DNA from 3 places in the uncultured Caballeronia sp. genome. Region 1 is predicted to be linked to each of the others. Evidence: predicted binding sites of a transcription regulator. Region 1 holds the regulator's gene; each other region holds the start of a gene.

Region 1 (10,438 bases):
CCAGAGCCACCCCCGCCATTGACCCATATACTCCCGCCCCAAATCCCATCCACTCTCCATCCGCACCCCAATTTCCCTTTGCATATAGCGCGCATCAACGCAGTAGGATTGCGGTTGCGCACTACGCAGCCACTGTAGAAAACGTCGGTTTAAACCACTAAACCATAAAAAAGGGACACAGGATGGGGCATTTGCATGACCCCGTGCAGCGGCCGCGCGGCTATGTCTGGTCTCCGCATCGCGATCCGGAAAGGGAGCAGGCAACGCTCCGAGTCGCACTCGGCGGACTCGCGGCCGTGGCGTATGGCGCGTTCGCGTGGTTCGATCCTTCTCCTGCGGCGACCGCATGCTTTCGCGTGCTCGCGTTGTATCTGGTTTATGGCGTGGCCAGTCGGGTGATCATCGGCGGGATGCCGCGTCATTCGGACGTGCGTCTTGCCATCACCACGATCGCGGATCAGGCGCTCCTCGCCCTGATTCTTGCCGCCGGCGGCCCGCTCGCGCTGCCTATGCTCTGGGCCATTTTCCTGTTCCTGATCGGCGCAGGAGGGCGTTATGGGAAGCGGACGCTGGCGTTGTCGTGCGTTACGGCACTGGCCGGAATCGTCGCACTATCCATGCTTCAGCCATGGTGGCGTCTCAACCGGCCGGCGGCGCTTGGCATTGGCTTGAGTGTGCTGGCGGCATCGGTATATCTGAGTGTGCTGATCGGCCGGCTCGGCAGCGCGAACCGCGATCTCGCGCTCCGGGCAGGCACCGATCCGCTCACCGGATTGAGCAACCGGTACGCACTGGAACAAACCATCGGACGGGCGGTGACGGCGATATCGACGGGACAGGAAGGCGCGACGGCGTTGTTGCTGATCGATCTCGATGGCTTCAAGGAAGTCAACGATACCTACGGCCACGAAGTTGGCGACGTCGTGCTGCGAACCTTTGCTGATTCGCTGTTACGCCGTGTGCGGACCACCGATACGGTCGCGCGTCTCGGCGGCGACGAATTCGTGGTCCTCGCGCGTCACGTGACGGGCAGCCACGCGGTGCATACGGTCGCGAACGGAATTCACGCGGTGCTGGCGGAAATGACGTCGGTGCAGGACCGGGTGGTGAATGTATCGGCGAGTATTGGCGCATGCCTGATCTCGCCGGACCTGAAACCCATCTACACCGATATCGCCGTGCTGATGCGCGCGGCGGATCGTGCAATGTACCGGGCGAAAGCGCTTGGTAAAGGCCGAACGGTGTTTGCCGAAGGCGCGGACTTCGAACCTTCTTGAAGCGGCTCAGAAAAAGCCGCTCCCGAACCGTCAAGCCTCCACGCCCGACCAGGCCTGTTCGCGCAACTTCGCGCGCAACCGCGCAACCGCCTGGCTATGCAACTGGCACACGCGCGATTCGCTGACTTCCATCACTGCGCCGATTTCACGCAGATTCAAGCCCTTCTCGTAATAGAGGCTCATCAGCAGCTTTTCGCGCTCGGGCAGTTTGTCGATGGCTTCGACCAGCGCCGAACGCAAACTGCCATCGAGCAATGCGGACAACGGATCGGCTTTATCGACGCAATAACGGTCGAGGAATGGTTCGTCATCCGATGACCGGTCGAAGTCTTCGTAATAGATCAACTGGCTGCCGTGCAGATCCTGCAGCATGGTCTGGTATTCGTCGAGCGGCATGTTGAGGTGCTCGGCAACTTCCTGTTCGCTCGCCGACCGGCCAAGGTGTTGCTCGACCTTGTGTACCGCCGATTCGACCTCGCGCGATGTCTTGCGCATGCTGCGCGGCAGCCAGTCGTTGGCGCGCAGTTCGTCGAGCATTGCGCCACGAATCCGCTGGCTCGCGTATGTCTCGAACTGCGCGCCCTGGTCTTCCTTGTAGCGGCTGGCGGCGTCTAGCAGACCGATCATGCCTGCCTGGATCAGATCGTCGAGATCCACGCTGGCCGGCATTTTCGCGACCAGTTGCAGACCCAGCCGGCGCACGAGCGGCGCGTAGCGGGTCAGGACCTCGGCTTGTGACAGTTTTCCCTGGGCGTTATACATCGCATTCACCTTTGTTCCTTCTTTGCTTCGTCACACCGCCGCCGGGCTGCGCATTGCGAACTCCGGCGACGTTGTTTCGGTGCGGCGCGAGGTCGCTCCCGGGTTGATCGAACGCTCGATATTGCGTGGCGTTTCCCTATGGACGGCTTGCGCCGGCCATTCGAAGTGCGAACTTTCTGGCATCGGCCAATACTGCAGGTCGGCCGCGATGTGGCGGTAATCGCGGGCGGCGGCGGTCGTCGGAAATGCTTCGACTGCGCAGCGCGACAGTTCATGCGCCCTCGCCACACGCGGATCTTCCGCCACGCAACCGGCCGGCATGAGCTGCACGGCAAGGTAGCGGCTGGCGACACCGGCGAGGTTATCGAAGGCGATTTGCGCATCGGCGGCGTTCTTCACGTGGTTGACCACGATCCGGAAGCGCGAGATGGCGTGCGCGTAATGCAGGCGCTTGATGCATGCATACGCCTCGGTGATCGCGGCGGGCGCCACGCGTGTGACGATCACGAAGTCGTGCGCTTGCGCGGCGAGCGTGGACAACGCGCCGCTACGATCCGGTTGTGTGTCGATGAGAACGATATCAGCGGGTCCATCCAGCAAAACCCGGTAATGCGCGGCGTCGTGGCTGATGCGTTCGTCGCGGGGCGCGGCGATCATCGAAAAGCCGAACGGCGTGCGCGTGACTGCGTCCTGCAAGAAGCGCTTGCCGCCCAGCACGGCGCCAAGTGCGCCCGTGGACGGTACGTTGGCCAACCGGCTCGCCGACAACGCGTTCTGCCGTTCATCGATCACCAGCACGTCCTTGCCTTGCGCAGCGAGCGCGGCAGCGAGGTTGACGACCGTCGATGTATTTCCCGTACCGCCTATTCCGCCCGCCGGCGCGCCACACACGGCCACCACTCGCGAGCTGTTGCGCGTCAGCAGACGGCGCAAGCCTTCAGCCTGATCGGACACGAACTTATCCAAAGTGAACCTCATGCAGTTCGGTGGAAGCGCGCGCGGAGAGCGCGGAGAGGAGCGGCGGTACGTCGTCGTCTTGCGGCACGAATGGCGAGCCGTCGCGCGGAATGCAGAACGCGCTTTTGATCAGGAAGCGTTTGGTCGCGACATACAGGTTCTCCGGCACCTTCTGTCCGGTCGATACGTAATGCACCGGCAGCTTGTAGCGGATCACGGTATCGATCACGCCGCCCAGGTTCGTGGCTTCATCGAGCTTGGTCAAAATGCAGCCCGCGAGCGGCGGTTGATCGGGCGTGCTCTGGTAGGCCTGCACGACTTCGTTCAGCGTGTCGCCGTGGCTGGTTGCGTTGAGCAACAGCAGACGTTGCACCGGGAGGCCGGCGCCGCACAGCATGGCAATGTGATCGGACACCGTGCGGTCGCGCTGGCTCATGCCGATCGTATCGATCAGGACGATGTGCTTGTTGCGCAGTTCGGACAGTGCGAGTTGCAGGTCGGCCGCGTCCTTCACTGCATGCACCGATACCCCCAGAATCTTGCCGAAGATACGCAGTTGTTCATGCGCGCCGATCCGGTAGCTGTCGGTGGTCAGCAGCGCGACCTTGCTTGCGCCGAAGCGCATCACGCAGCGCGCGGCGAGCTTGGCGGTGGTGGTCGTCTTGCCGACGCCCGTCGGGCCCATCAGCGCAAAAACGCCGCCGCGGTTCATCATCGATTCTTCGCTGTCCATCACGGGCAGGTTGTTTTCCAGGACTTGCTGGACCCATTGCATCGACGCTTCCGCGTGTTCGATCTCCGGCATGTTGTCGATCAGCATGCGCACGAGCTGCGCCGAGAAACCGGCGGCGAACAGGCGCTTGGTGAGCGCGGCGTGGTTCGGGCTGCGGCGCTGGCGGTCGCCCCACAGCAAGCCGGCGAAATGCTCTTCCATCATGCCGCGCATGGACGAGAGTTCGTGCATGACGGTGTCGTTGACGACCTGTTCCATGCGGGCGCGGATGGCTTCCGTCACGGCCGCGGCCGCCGACGCCGGCAATCCCGCAAACGCACCTTCCTGAATCGTGCTGACGGCGGGCTCCGGGGTTTGCGCCGGCATTGGCATCGGCATTGCAGCGGCCTGGCGCTGCGCGAGCTTGTTTTCGGCGCGGCGGGCTGCGAGCTGGGCGGCTTCGCGCGTCCATTCGGGCGCGTCGGCGGGTTGATGCGCTTCCTGCGGCACGACGGTAACGGGACTTCCGAGTCCCTTGGCAATTGCCGCCGATGCACTCATCGAACGCTGCGGCAGGCCTTCGGTAACTGTCTGCGCAACACGTCGCGCATGTTCGATCAGCCAAGGGTTCGATTCGGCCATGGTGCGCGATGAATCTTCTTGCGCTGCGCGCATGCGGCGCGGCAACGGCTCGGCTTCGGGCGCGGGTTCGTTATCGTCGAGCGCGTCGAGCGGTTCCGGATTTGCGCCGAACACGGACGAGAAGACATCGCCGCTGGCGTAGGGGTTGGAAGCGTGATGCGCTGTGGGAGCGCTCGTGCTCACCGGCGCTTCTCTCAGCTTCAGTTCACGTTGCTGCGCAGCCGCTTTCGGGGAAATCTTCGCGAGATCGCCGTCGGCCACGGCCACGATTTCGACGCTGCCATCTTCCGTCACCCGGTTCGACAGGACCACCGCATCCGGACCCAGTGCCTCGCGCACGAGACGAAACGCGTCGCGACTCGTAGCACCGATGAATTTGCGGATGTTCATTTGACCCCCGTTGAGCTTGCGCCCACGCTGTTTTATTGCGGTTGAACGGTCTAGGTTGCTTGAGTCTTGCGCCCAGGCGACGTGCCGTTATCCAGTGAGTGAATTATTGCGTGGGTCGCCGCAATGCCATCGGCTGATAAGAGCCGGGAAAGCGGGGTAATTCGAGGGTTCGGCGGGGACCCCGGCGATGTGCGGGATCCAAAGCTCAAACATCAGAGGAATGAACGTGTCTTGCCGGGCTGCCAGGAAAATTTCGGCGTGCGATGGTGTGTTCTGATTCACGCGCCGCGCCATTATGTCGCTCACCGATTTATCCGAACGCAATAGGCACGGAGTCCATTCGTGATAATGGTTTTATAAAAATCAGAAACGTATGGAGTTAACCTTCTTGGATAATGAATAATCTATAAATGCATCGAAATTTCTTTCGTGCGATGGAAAGAACCTCCATATAATAAATCGACAGGTTATTCACGATGCCGGCAAGAACCAACTGAATATTTCGCGTCCTGACATTAATCAAGGAAGATTGAAATGCCACAAAAATCGTTTCAGGCAGAGCCATTCGCATTGCCATTCAATCCGGCAACGACGGCGTTGGTCATCATCGACATGCAACGTGATTTCGTTGAGCCGGGCGGATTCGGCGAAGCGCTGGGCAATGACGTATCGCTCGTGCGCACGGCCATCGAGCCATGCAGGAAATTGTTGAAGGCCGCACGGGACGCTCAGCTCCTGATCATTCACACGCGCGAAGGACATCGTGCGGATCTGGCGGATTGTCCGCCGGCCAAACTCACGCGCGGCGGCAAGCAATTCATTGGTACGGACGGACCCATGGGCCGCATCCTCGTGCGCGGCGAAGCGGGTCACGACATCATTCCGGAGCTGTATCCGGCGATCGGCGAACCCATCATCGACAAACCCGGCAAGGGCGCGTTTTATGAAACCGACCTGCAATTGATCCTGCAAAACCATGGGATCAAGACGCTCATCGTGTGCGGCGTCACCACTGAAGTCTGCGTGACGACCACGGTTCGCGAAGCCAATGATCGCGGGTACGAATGCATCATCCCGGCCGATTGCGTCGGATCGTATTTCCCCGAATTCCAGAAATCGGCGCTGGAAATGATCAAGGCGCAGGGCGCGATCTTTGGCTGGGTGAGCGACGCGACGGCGGTGATCGACGGTTTGCGCGGCTGATCCTCAACTGACTTCCCAGGCACCGGACCATGGCGCTCCTCACGTTTGAAGTGTCTTCAGTCGGCTACCTTGCCGAGCACGGCCCGCGCGAGACGCGGCGGTTTTGGGTGCACAGCCACTTCCAGCATGCGTTGAATCTTTCATCGGCGAGCGGGGAGTTGCTGACCTTGCTCAGCCCGCGTTTCCAGAACTTGCCGACGGCTATCCGGATCGTCACGCCGCCGGGGTGGGACTGGCGTCATCAGTCGCGTCCGCGCGAGCCCGTCGTGCTCGAGGGCAACGTGCTGCGCGCCGCGCGCTGGCGGGCCGATCTTAGCCGGGCGCCGTGCTGGCGACCTGCTCCGGAAAAGAAGCGGGACGCGTGTTCTCTCGATGCCTTTCTCGGTGTCTATCCGGCGCTCGCCAGCCAGCTCATCACTTACTGCCGGCAGCGCGAGGTGCGAAGCAATTTGCAGTTGCTGCCAGGCTGGCCACTGGACGGACGCGCGCCGCGCCTGAATGTCGCGGACGAAAAGCTTGCGCTCGACGCAGCCGTGGCCGAGTTGATCGGCTTCGGCACGGGACTTACGCCCGATGGCGATGATTATCTTTTAGGTTATCTCGCCGCATTACGGCCTTGGCAATATATTGAAAATATCGCCGCGCATTTGAAACTGTTGAAGTTGGCGATCAAAAGCATGTTGCATCGGACTACGAGCATTAGCCGGCATTATTTGACGCTAGGGCTCAAGGGGCATTATTCGGAACCCATCGACCATTTGATCAGTATTTTGATTCGCGGATCACCGGTATCGGATATCGCAACTGCCGCAAACAAGGTCATGGAGTTCGGCGCGTCTTCTGGCGTGGATTGTCTCGGAGGTTTCTTGCATGGAATCAGGTCACTTCAAACGGTAGCGCAAGAAGAAACCCGCTGATCGGACCAGGATCCAGCGAATCACTGTTCATCAGTTCGATGGCATTCGGCGTATGCAACGCCGGATTCGCCAGGCCCGCATTCGGGCGCTTTAAAGCATCGGGTGCAACGATCACCGGAATCGGAATTGGAAATGAGCATAAGAACGAAGGTCTTCAGGAACATGTATCAGGACTCCGTCTCCCTGATGCAGATCTCGGCCCGCATCAGCGCGTTGCCGGATATCGAGCAGGCGTCGGTCGCGATGGGAACCGAGACGAACCTCGCGCAGTTGCGCGACGCGAATCTCGACGACGGTGTCAAGGCGGGTCCGAATGATCTGGTCATCGCCGTGCGTGGCGGCGATACAGCCTGTGACGCTGCCCTCACGCTAGCCGAGGAAGCGCTCTCCGCGAAGCCGCAAGAATCGGGCGGCGACGGCATCCGGCCGCCGCCGCTCGTGAGCCTGGAAATGGCGGCGGAGCAGGAGAAAGCATCGAACCTTGCGCTGATTTCGGTGCCCGGCGACTACGCCGCGGCGGAGGCGACCAAGGCGCTGCATATGGGCATGTCGGTGATGCTATTCAGCGACAACGTCAGCCTTGAGCACGAACGTGAAATCAAGACCCTCGCCCGCGATAAAAACCTGCTGGTCATGGGACCGGATTGCGGCACGGCGATCATCAACGGCATGCCGCTTGGTTTTGCAAACGTGGTCCGGCGCGGGGCGATCGGCGTGGTTGCGGCATCAGGGACGGGGCTGCAGGAAGTGACCAGCCGTATCGATCAGTTGGGCGCCGGGATTTCCCAGGCGCTCGGGACCGGCGGCCACGACCTGCACGAAGCGATCGGCGGCATCTCCATGTTGTACGGTCTCGACGCGCTCGCCCAGGACCCGGACACGAAGGTGATCGTGCTGATCTCCAAGCCGCCCGCACCGGCGGTGGCGGAGAAAATCCTGACGCGTGCGCGGGCGGCGGGCAAACCGGTTGTCGTGAACTTCCTCGGGGCGAAAGCCAGCGAGATGAACGTGTTCGGCATCACGCCCGCGCACACTTTGGCCGACGCGGCCGGCTACGCCGTCGCGCTGCTGGCGGGCACCGCGCTGCCGGAATCGGTTGCCGCGGTGGCCGCGCCGGACGCCAAGCGTCTCGATGAATACAGCCGCACCATGCCGCCCATCCGCCGCTTCGTTCGCGGCGTGTTCGCGGGCGGCACGTTCTGCTATGAGAGCCAGTTGCTGTTGCGCGAACGCGGGTTCGAGGCGTCATCGAATACGCCCGTTGCACAGAACAAAAAGCTCGACGATATCTGGCACAGCTTTGCTCACACGCTCGTCGACATGGGCGACGACGATTTCACGCGCGGCCGTCCGCACCCGATGATCGATCCGACGCTGCGCAACCAGCGCGTCCTCGCCGAACTGAACGATGCGCAAACCGCAGTCGTTCTCTTCGACCTGGTACTCGGCTACGGCGCGTCGATGGACCCCGCAACCGAATTGCTTGCGCTCATCGAACATGCGCGCCTTCAGGCGGCCGGCCGCGATCTGCCGGTCCTGATCTCGCACGTTTGCGGCACGCAGGCCGATCCGCAAGTCCGCAGCCGCCAGGTCGACATCTTGCGCGAAGCCCGCGTGCTGGTCGCCGGGTGCAACGCGCAGGCTGCCCTCTGGGCATCCCACATTGCTCAAATCCAGGCGCAAAAATAACGGAACCATGATGAATACGCTATTTCAACAGCCACTCCATGTGGTCAACGCGGGCCTGGCCAGTTTCGCCGATAACCTCGCGCTCGCCGGCGGCGATGTGATCAACCTGACGTGGCAACCGCCCGCACTCGGCGATGTCGAAGCGGGGCTCGCCCTTGCGTCGCTGATCCGCCATCCGCTGGTCGAGCAGGCAAACGAGCAGGCGTTCCACCGATACATCGCGGCGCAACCCGTTCTGGTGGATGTGATGATCGCGTCGACCGCGATCAGCGCGATGTCGCAAAAGAAGCTCATCTTGCATGCGGGGCCGCCCATCGACTGGCCGAACATGTGCGGGCCGGTCAAGGGCGCGATCATCGGCGCGATCTTGTTCGAAGGATGGGCCGCGACGCATGAAGCCGCCGAAAAAATGGCGCAGGACGGCGCGATCCGCTTCGAGCCGTGCCATCACTATCAGGCGGTGGGTCCCATGGCCGGCATCATCAGCCCGTCGATGCCGCTGTGGGTGATCGAGAACAAGACGAACGGCCGGCGCACATTCAGCAACTTCAACGAAGGGCTCGGCAAGGTGCTGCGCTTCGGTGCGAACAACGGCGAAGTACTCGACCGTCTTCACTGGATGAAGGACGAACTCGCGCCTGCATTGAAGGCCGCGCTGAAGGTGCTCGGCGAAGTCGAACTCAAGCCGATGATGGCGCAAGCCCTGCATATGGGCGACGAAGTGCATAACCGCAATGCCGCCGCCACTGGGTTGCTCATCAAGCGCCTGATCCCCGCGCTGCTGTCCAGCGGCTTGCCCATCGACACGATCCAGCGCGTGACGGCGTTTATCGTGGGGAATGATCACTTCTTCCTGAACCTGTCCATGGCGGCCTGCAAGGCGATGATGGACGCCGCCCACAACGTCCCCTTCAGTTCCATGATCACCGTCATGGCGCGCAACGGCGTGAACTTCGGCATCCAGATGTCGGGCACCGGCGACCGCTGGTTCCAGGCGCCGGCCAATCCGGTGGAAGGGCTGTTCTTCCCCGGATACGGCGTGGACGACGCGGCGGCCGATCTCGGCGACAGCGCCATTACGGAGACGGCAGGCGTCGGCGGATTCGCGATGGCGTCGTCGCCGGCTATCGTCAAGTTCGTGGGCGGGACGCCGGCCGATGCCACCAATAACAGCCGCCGCATGCGGGCAATCACTCTCGGCGGGAATCCCGCGTTCACGCTGCCGGCGCTGAATTTCGCGCCGACGGCCGCGGGTATCGATGCACGCAAGGTCGTCGATCGCGGCATCCTGCCGATCATCAACACGGGCATTGCGCACAAGCAGGCGGGTGTCGGGCAGATCGGCGCGGGGATTACCACGGCGCCGATGCCGGGGTTCATCGATGCCATTCGCGCGCTGGCCGAATACGTCTAATTCACACGGGAACACACCATGACGAAGCCTCTGGCGATCGTTGCGGTTGGCGGAAATGCGCTGATCCGCGACGATGAACACAATAGTATTCCTGATCAATATGAAGCCGTGATCGAGAGCGCGGGACACATCGCCGAAATGATCGAGGCAGGCTGGGACCTGGTGCTCACCCACGGCAACGGGCCGCAGGTCGGCTTCATCTTGCGGCGCTCGGAACTTGCCGCCGACGAAGTCCGTCCCGTTCCGCTCGACTATGCGGTCGGCGACACGCAGGGCGCGATCGGCTATATGTTCCAGAAGGCGTTGAGCAATGAGTTGCGACGACGCGGAATCGATCGTCGCGTGGTCACTGTTGTGACGCAAACGCGCGTGAGCCGCGACGATCCGGCGTTCCGTAATCCGGCCAAACCCATCGGCGCTTTTTTCGATGAAAACACCGCGCGCAGGCGCCAGCAGGAACTCGGGTGGACGCTGA
Region 2 (3,982 bases), on a different contig from region 1:
CGACTACGACGACCTCTTGCTCTACTGGTCGCACCTTGCGGCCGAGCCATCGATTGCAGCGGATCTGTCGAGCCGGTTCGACCACGTCCTCGTCGATGAATACCAGGACACGAACAAGCTCCAGGCATCCATCCTCCTTTCCATGAAACCCGATGGGCGCGGCCTCACCGTCGTTGGAGACGATGCGCAATCCATCTATTCGTTTCGCGGCGCAACGGTGCGCAACATCCTCGACTTCCCGAATCACTTCGATCCGCCGGCGAAGTGCGTGACGCTCGAGCGCAACTACCGCTCTACGCAGCCTATCCTGGCGGCATCGAATGCGGTGATCGGACTGGCCACCGAGCGATACACAAAGAACCTCTGGACGGACAAGGCATCGGCGCAACGTCCACGGATCGTTTCCGTGGCCGATGAAGCCGATCAGGCGCGTTACATCGTCGAGCAGATACTCGAAGCCCGCGAAGGCGGCATGACGCTCAAGCAGCAGGCGGTGCTGTTTCGCGCCGCGCATCACAGCGCCGCGCTCGAAATCGAACTGACCCGGCGCAACATTCCGTTCGTGAAGTTCGGCGGCTTGAAGTTTCTCGATTCCGTGCATGTGAAGGACGTGCTGGCCGTGTTGCGATGGGCCGAGAATCCGCGTGATCGTGTGGCGGGCTTTCGCGTGGTGCAATTGCTGCCGGGAATCGGGCCGGCCATTGCCGGACGAGTGCTCGATCAGGTTGCGGAACGTGGCAATACGGCGTCAGCGCTCGCGGCATTTGCGCCGCCGCCAAGAGCGAGTGAGGACTGGCCGGTGTTTGCAGGGTTGATGGCGAAGGTCTGCGCGCGTGAAAGCGGCTGGCCTGCTGAGTTCGAGATGATTCGCCGATGGTATGAACCGCATCTCGAGCGCAATCATGAAGACGCGGCGATCCGTCACGGCGATGTCCTGCAGATGGAAAGCATTGCAACGACGTATCCCACGCGCGAGCGTTTCCTGACGGAGTTGACGCTCGATCCGCCCGATGCCACGAGCGACGAATCGGGCGTTCCGCTCATCGATGAAGACTATCTGATTCTCTCCACCATCCATTCGGCCAAGGGCCAGGAATGGAAGAACGTGTTTGTGCTGAACGGCGTGGATGGCTGCATTCCATCGGACATGGGCACAGGCAGCGACGAGGAAATCGATGAAGAGCGGCGGCTCTTATATGTCGCCATGACGCGGGCGAAAGAGGATTTGCACATCGTCACGCCACAACGCTTTTACGTGCACAACCAGACGGCCATGGGCGATCGGCATGTGTGGGCGGCGCGCACGCGCTTCATTCCCGCGCACCTGATGCCGCAATTCGAAGCGCGCGCTTGGCCGCATGTGCCGGAGCCTGTTGCGCCGACCGCCGCCGGACTGGCCGCGGCGGCGAAGGCGAAGCTGGATATCGCGGCGCGGCTTAAAAAGATGTGGGAGTGAGGTTCGGTGGCGCGCGCTCAGCGGCGCGCTCAGCGGCGCGCTCAGCGCTCGGCGCGCGATGGCTTTGGCGCCTTGCGTTCCGGCGTGAAGATCGCGCGCAGCCAGTTGCCAAAACGCGTGAAACCGTCATACGGCTCTTCAATAAATATCTCCGGTTTCAGGGACCGCAACTGCTCCAGCACTTGCTGCGCTTCCTGCTTCGAAACGGAGCCATGAAACATCCCGAGCCTCAACAGGCAACGCAACTCGCCAAGCTTCTCGCGGGCGGTCGATCCCACGCTGTGTTCGGTCGCGATCCTCGTTTCGTACACGCGTTGACGTAATGAATCGGCAAGACGCCACGCGGGCGTCTGCATCTTCTGCTCGAGATCCTGAATGTCCGATGCCGCCGATTTGATCTGCGAGGCAAGTGCATCGATTTGCGCCGGGTCGCCTTTTGCCTCGTTCACAATCGATGTCGCCCATGTGCGCGACGCCTTTACCAGATCTTCCGCTGACCAGTCCGAGCGCACAGCGAACCCGAAACCGTGTTCCGCCGCCTGGCGCATCATCATGTCGATAACGTCCGGGAATTCCTTGTCCAGTGCGCGCTTGGCCCATGCGTACTGGCCGTTCTGCAGCATGCGCTGGACGGCTTGTTCGGTGAGGGGCGTGGGATTGTCGAGCAGTTTTGCGCGCAGGAAATCTTCGAACGATGGCGTGACGAACTGCGGATCGAACTTGAGCGAGAGACGAATGAACGTATCGAAATCGCGGCGCAGCGCGGCAAGCGTTTCGTCTTTGAATGAGAGGGTAATCTGACCCATGGTGTGTCCCGGTTCGCGCGTCCCGCGCATCGAATTTTGGAATTTGCGCGGGTAAACAGTCGGCGTCGCTGCTAGAGCGATTGCCTTTCGTCTTTATAACGGCAGCGGGACGGCAAACTTTAGACAAATGGAGGAAGGCCTCCAATCGTGCGCTCCTTCATATCACTTCACGGGAATCGTCGTGCCCGCTGGCATGGGGACGGCTGTCACGCTGTTCTTCGCGCTGCCGGTCGCGATGCGGTCGCTGTAGGTCAGGTAGACGAGCGTGTTGCGTTTGGCATCGACGACACGGACCACGTGCAAGGTCTTGAAGATAAACGACATGCTCGCTGAAAAAATATCGGCCTTCTGCTTGAGCGGCGCGTCGATCTTGATCGGACCGACCTGACGGCAAGCAATCGATGCTTCGGACGGATCTTCGGCAATTCCAAGCGTGCCTTTGACGCCACCCGTGCGTGCACGCGACACATAACAGGTGACGCCTGTCACGCCGGGGTCATCGTATGCCTCGACCGTTACGCGGTCCGAACCGGTGAACCGGAAGTTCGTGTTCACGCTGGCGATTTCCTCGGCATGAAGACCGGGAACGGCGACGACGGCAGCGATCGCTGCAAGTACGGGGAGGGCGCGTTTCATCGAAATCCTTCGAAGCTATCGTGGCAATGCGGCGGGCAATGCCGTTGGCAGTGTAAAAACAAAAAAGGCGTCGTATTGTAACGACGCCTTCGTTCAGTCCGGATGAAACGAGTGCAATGAAAGATCAGTGAAAAATCAAATACAAGATCACCAGCACGATCACCGGAACACCAAGCAGCCAGCCAAGTAGGTAGGGCATGTCATCCTCCATTCGATATCTGATTTGATGAATCAAGTATCCTCAAGAGGCTGATCCGCTGATAGCCGCGCCTGTCCTATATGGATGTAGGCGGACTCCTATCGGACGCTCATGGTGTATTGCGTCACTTGCCTGTAGCGCTCGTTCGGGCGCAGCACGACGTCTTCGGCACTTTCCATGTTGATCTGGTTCGGGAATCCGCCCGCTTCCAGGCACAGCGCGCCGTGCTTCTTGTAGATCACACCTTGTTTGCCCGGCTCGCCTTCCAGATGATTGCTCGTATAGAACACGAGGCCGCGTTCGGTTGTCGATACAGCCAGCTCACGGCCGCTCGCCGGATGGTAGACGCTCGCCGCGTGCTGCAATTCCGGCAGTGCGGTGACCGCGCCAATCGAGCGCAACACAAAACAATGATCGATACCGCCATTCGCGAGCCTCACCTGCTCATTGTCCTGTGTCTCGATACACGGTCCGATCGCCGCCGGCTTGCGGAAATCGAACGGGGTATCGGCGACGTTTTCAAGCGTTGTCGGGATCGTGTTTTCATCGATGGCGAAGAAGTGGTCCGCCGCGATCTCGATCTCGTGATCGGCAATGCTCGATGGCACGCCCGACAAGTTGAAGTACGCGTGATTGGTGAGGTTGAGCGGCGTTGGGGCATCCGTGAAGGCGTCGTAGGCAATCGTCAACTCGCCTGCCGGGCTGAACGTGTATGTCACCTGAACCGTGAGGGCGCCGGGAAAACCGTTATCGCCCGCTGGCGATTCAAGCCGGAACACGAGCGATTCGTCCGTGTGCTTCGCCTGCCAGAGCTTGTAGCTGAAGCCGGTCGATCCGCCGTGCAGCGAATTCGGCGGCTGGTTTGCTTCGAGCGGGTATTCGACG
Region 3 (4,648 bases), on a different contig from region 1:
TCAGCAGGAGCGCAGCTTTATTGAGGCCTTCAGCGTTCATCGGACACCCAGTTCTTGACGACCGTCGCGACGATTCTCGGATCCTGGCGCGCGATCATCCGCGCGTAGTCGAGATTGCGTTCGAACTTGGCCTTGTTGCTTTCGTTGCCGAGCAAGCTGACTTCGGCATCCTTGTCTTCATCTACTGCGGACTTCGGCATGGACGGACCATCGAGCAGCGACAGTTCATCCGGCGCGCCGAGTGCGGGCGGCGGGGGCGGCGGCGGGAAGGCGCGGCGCAGCGCCGGCTTCACCATCGTGAAATACAGGAACATCGCCACCAGCCCGATACCCGCGTACTTCGCCAACTGGATGCCGCGGGCGATCATGTCCGGCGTGCGCCACCAGGGGATGTCGGGGATCACGTTCGTATCGACCAGGAACGTGCTGTTCACCACGTTGACCGAGTCGCCGCGTTTTTCGTCGTAGCCCATCGCGTCCTTCACGAGTTGCTGGACTTGCGCGAGCTTGTCGGCGGGCAGCGGTTGCATCGTGACGATGCCTTTCGCGTCCACTTGCTTCTGGTAGTTCACGACCACGGCGACCGAGAGGCGCTTGATGCCGCCCATCGGCTGCTCGTAGTGGCGCACCGTCCGGTCGACTTCGTAATTGGTCGTGGTGTCCTTGCGCACGTTCACCGGCTGCGTCTTTGCGCCGTCGGCGCCGCTCGCGGCTGCGTCGACAGGCGCCGACGCCGCTGCCGGCGGCTGGTTCGACAATGCGCCCGGCACGCCGCCAACGCTCGCGCCGCCGCCGTCCTTGGATTCGCTCGATTGCTGGCTGCGGATCGCCGTGTTCTGCGGATTCGCGTTCGGACCGTAGCTTTCGGCGGTCTGCTCGAGCTTCGAAAAGTCGATATCCGCGCTCACCTGCGAATGGGCGTTGCCTGCACCGAACAGCGGCGCCAGGATTGCATCGATACGCGATTGCGTATTGCGCTCGATCTGCTGGACGTACTTGAGTTGCGAGGCGTCCAGCCCGTTCGGCCCGCTGCTTTGCTGCGTCAGGAGGTTGCCATCCTGGTCGACGATGGTCACATTCTTCACCGGCATGTCCGCCACGCCCGAGCTGACCATGTGCTGGATAGCGAGGGTTTGCGCTTCGTCGAGCGCGCGGCCGGGATACAGGTTCAACATGACGGACGCGGTCGGCAATTCCTTTTCGCGCACGAACACGGTCGGCTTCGGAATCGCGAGGTGCACCCGGGCTTCGCGAACCGACGATATCGACGCGATGGTCTTTTCCAGCTCGCCTTCGAGCGCCCGCTGATAGTTGACCTGCTCGGCGAACTGGCTGATGCCGAACTTCTGGTTGTCCATCAATTCAAAGCCGACCGAGCCGTTCTTCGGCAATCCCTGCGATGCCAGCCGCAACCGCGTTTCGTGCACGGCTTCGCTCGGCACGAGGATCGCGCCGCCCGATTCGGCGATCTTGTAGGGGATGTTCCCTTGCTGCAGCGCGGCGACGATCGCTCCGCCGTCACGATCCGACAGGTTGCTGAACAGCACCCGGTAGTCCGGCTGGCGCGACCACATCACCAGTCCGGCGATCACCATGGCGAGCACCGCCACGGCGATGATCAACGGCATGCGCGGGTTGTTGCGGAACTGGTTGAGCATCGGCATGCGGCCGCCGAGGTTGCCGCTGAAGTCCGAACTGCCGGCAAATCCCGCGCCGCCCGAACCTGCCGCGATCGATCCGGCCGCCGGCTGCGCGCCGGCCAGACCCATGCGGGCGTCCGGGTTGATCAGGTTATTGGTGGAATCCATGCGTCGAAGCTCTCCGAATCTTGCGTTTTCCGCGAAGTGTCCGGTTAAAGCCGGGCGCAGTCGCAGACTCTTTCATGAGAGGAATTATCCGTAAGGGCGAGTAAGTCGATTGAGCGAACAGAAGCCGCTTTTGGCGCTCTTTCCCGGCTTTGCAAAACCACGCCGCTGCTAGACTTTTTCGTAATCGGTCAGGCCGTATGGCGAACCGCCCAGGCTCCGGCGCAGACGCCAGCCTCAGGCCCGGGACAGGCCCCGGTTCGATATGTCCCAGCAGCACCGCCCACCATACGTTGCCGCCGGTTACCTTATTTTTGAGAGTTTGATTTCCGCTTCCTTCTGGAGACACCATGAATGCATCCATCAGCCCGCTGAGTTCGGCGCTCCAGCAACTCCAGTCCATGGCCACGCAGGCCGCCGGGGGCGCGGGCAATGTTGCGGGCGGCGCTGTCGTGCCTGAATCGGGGGCGGCGAGCGCGGGAAGTTTTGCGGATGCGCTGAAATCGTCCATCGATAACATCAGCAGCTCGCAGAAAAGCGCCATGAGCGAAGCGCACGCGTTCGAAATCGGTGCGCCGAACGTATCGCTCAACGACGTCATGGTCGACATGCAGAAAGCCAACGTGGGCTTGCAGTTCGGCCTGCAGGTGCGCAACAAGCTGGTGTCCGCGTACAACGACATCATGAATATTTCCGTCTGAGCCGGGGCGCGCAGCCCGCTTCATGGATAACCGCGCCATCGGCATCTGGACGCTTGCTCGCGGCCATTGCACTTTCCGGAACCCGTTGTGACGCAAAGCCTTCCTAAAGCTTTCGCCGCTTTCTCCGATAACCCAAGTACAGCTCGGCAAACAGTCAGACGAATCGAAGGTCTTGATCGTAATGCCGGCATCGGTTCATTACGGTTTTCGCGATCGAGCGTGCGGAAATCGAATCAGGAGAAAGTCGGATGTTTTCCCAGGGACATGCGGGAGCCAACGCGTACGCACGCGTCGGCGTGCAAACCGGAGTAATGGGCGCCAGTCCGCACAGACTCGTCGTCATGCTGTATCAGGGCGCGCGCCAGGCTGTGGCTCAGGCACGAATGCACTTGCAGCAAGGCAACATCGCGGCGCGCGGCGAAGCGATCACGAAGGCGATCGGCATTATCGAAAGCGGTTTGCAGCAGGCCCTGAACAAGGACGCCGGCGGGGAAATCGCGGCGCGGCTGGACGCGCTGTATACGTATATGTCGCATCGGCTGTTGACCGCGAACGTGCAGCAAAGCGAACCGATGCTGGTGGAAGTCGATGGCTTGTTGGCGACTCTGGAAGACGCCTGGATCGCAATTGCGCCCGACGCAGCAAGAATGGCTGCGGCGTGACATTGCGAAATATGTCCGCACATAATGAAAACGACACAAGAATATTTCTCTCATTACGAAGCGATTGCTGAACTTTCTGCGCGCATGCTGGCCGCGGCGCGCTGTGGAGACTGGAGTGAGTTGAAGATCATGCAGGGGGCATATCGCGAGTTGATCGACGGCTTGCGGGAAGTCGATGCCGCATCCCAGCTCGACGATACCGCCCGCGCCCGCAAGTTCGAGCTGGTGCGCCGGATTCTCGCGGACGACGCCGCCATTCGCGACCTGAGCGCACCCAGCCTTGCGCGTTTATCGGCGCTGTTCACAGTGAACAGACCCGCGCGAGTTTTGAAAAAGATGATCGGGCTGCGATAAACACGTTTTTGCAGGTCACGTGTTTGCAGCCCGCCGAAAACCGGTGGCGGACTGATCCGAGTGTCGATCGCGCTGACCGGTGACCCGAGGAAACCGGCATGCCTGGTCTGGACTCCGCGATCGCTGCGCTAATCGCCAGCCGCACTGACATGCTGTTATCGGCGCTGCTTCCGCAGGGCGGATCGAGCTCGGGGGCGACTGCGCAAACCGGCACGTCGCAACTTCTCGTCGATACCCCGCCGTTCGCCGTTCCCCTTCCGGCAAACGCAGCCAATACGCCGCCGCCGGCTTCCGCGCAGACCGCGCTCAGCGAAGTTGCGCGCACGCTGGACGCCATTTCCCGTTTCGGCGGTCAGAACACGCCGCCCATCACAAGCGATACGCCCTTATGGCCGACCGCGCCCCGGCCGGTTCTCGCCGCGAGCGCGTTTGCCACCTTGTCCGGGTCGTTGTTCTCCACGCCGGAGACAACCACCGCTTCTTCTACGACCGCGGTCAATCAAGTCGCGCCGGCCCTGCCGGTTGACGTGCTGGCGTCTGTGCTGGCAAAAACCGTGAGCGAAAGCGGGCTGTTCTACGAAAGTCATATCGTGCAGTGGCTTGCAGGACAACGTTCGCTGGCGTCGCTGAACAATGAACCGCAAGCGCGTGCGGACAACGTGACGGCGAAGCTCCCGTTCGACGTACCGCAACCGCAAACGGATATTCCGGCAGACGTCTGGATCGATGAATCCCTCCTGCCGTCCACTTTTTCCGCCGATCCGCCCGATCCGATGAACCCCGTGCGCCTCGTCCCGATGCCGCTCACGCCGCAGCAGGCCGCGGCGCTGGCGGCGTCGGTACGCGCAGTGCCGCCGAATGTGTTTTCGCCGCCGGGATCAAGATTGGCCGCCGATTCCGCGTCCGCCGCCGATGCAAATACGCATGATCCGGCTGTGCAGGCGTCGATCAACGCGGGCATCCATCCATCGACCATTCCGCTCGTGCGCCAGCAGCTCGATCTGTTTGCGACCAACCAGTTCCGCTGGTCCGGCGAAGCCTGGCCTGGCGCGAAGTTCGAGTGGGAAATCCAGCCGCGTGAGCGCGGCCCACAGGATGGCGCTGCAAATGTGCCCCTCGGCGATGA

The links. Region 1 encodes FliA, which starts transcription of late flagellar genes. Its sites were predicted from a motif close to CTAAAGTTTNNNNNNNNNNNGCCGNTA; they were not measured.
Region 2: a site for FliA is predicted at 2,359-2,385, ahead of ACFFAR_RS26390 (DUF4088 family protein). Genes of this name have one in related genera too.
Region 3: a site for FliA is predicted at 2,610-2,636, ahead of fliS (flagellar export chaperone FliS). Genes of this name have one in related genera too.

What each region holds. Positions count from the first base shown of each region.
Region 1 is NZ_CAXTGZ010000132.1:171-10,608, forward strand. It holds gene ACFFAR_RS11545 (GGDEF domain-containing protein) at 183-1,277, shown strand; gene ACFFAR_RS11550 (RNA polymerase sigma factor FliA) at 1,308-2,039, opposite strand; gene ACFFAR_RS11555 (MinD/ParA family protein) at 2,070-3,005, opposite strand; gene flhF (flagellar biosynthesis protein FlhF) at 2,998-4,740, opposite strand; gene ACFFAR_RS11565 (cysteine hydrolase family protein) at 5,275-5,943, shown strand; gene ACFFAR_RS11570 (DUF2877 domain-containing protein) at 5,973-6,860, shown strand; gene fdrA (acyl-CoA synthetase FdrA) at 6,993-8,549, shown strand; gene ACFFAR_RS11580 (DUF1116 domain-containing protein) at 8,560-9,963, shown strand; gene arcC (carbamate kinase) at 9,982-10,438, shown strand, end outside.
Region 2 is NZ_CAXTGZ010000532.1:167-4,148, reverse strand. It holds partial or broken gene ACFFAR_RS26395 (3'-5' exonuclease) at 1-1,456, shown strand, start outside; gene ACFFAR_RS26390 (DUF4088 family protein) at 1,498-2,262, opposite strand; gene ACFFAR_RS26385 (CreA family protein) at 2,425-2,898, opposite strand; partial or broken gene ACFFAR_RS26380 (galactose-1-epimerase) at 3,196-3,982, opposite strand, start outside.
Region 3 is NZ_CAXTGZ010000227.1:4,148-8,795, reverse strand. It holds partial or broken gene fliG (flagellar motor switch protein FliG) at 1-40, opposite strand, end outside; gene fliF (flagellar basal-body MS-ring/collar protein FliF) at 30-1,808, opposite strand; gene fliE (flagellar hook-basal body complex protein FliE) at 2,156-2,506, shown strand; gene fliS (flagellar export chaperone FliS) at 2,755-3,168, shown strand; gene ACFFAR_RS16540 (flagellar protein FliT) at 3,193-3,522, shown strand; gene ACFFAR_RS16535 (flagellar hook-length control protein FliK) at 3,621-4,648, shown strand, end outside.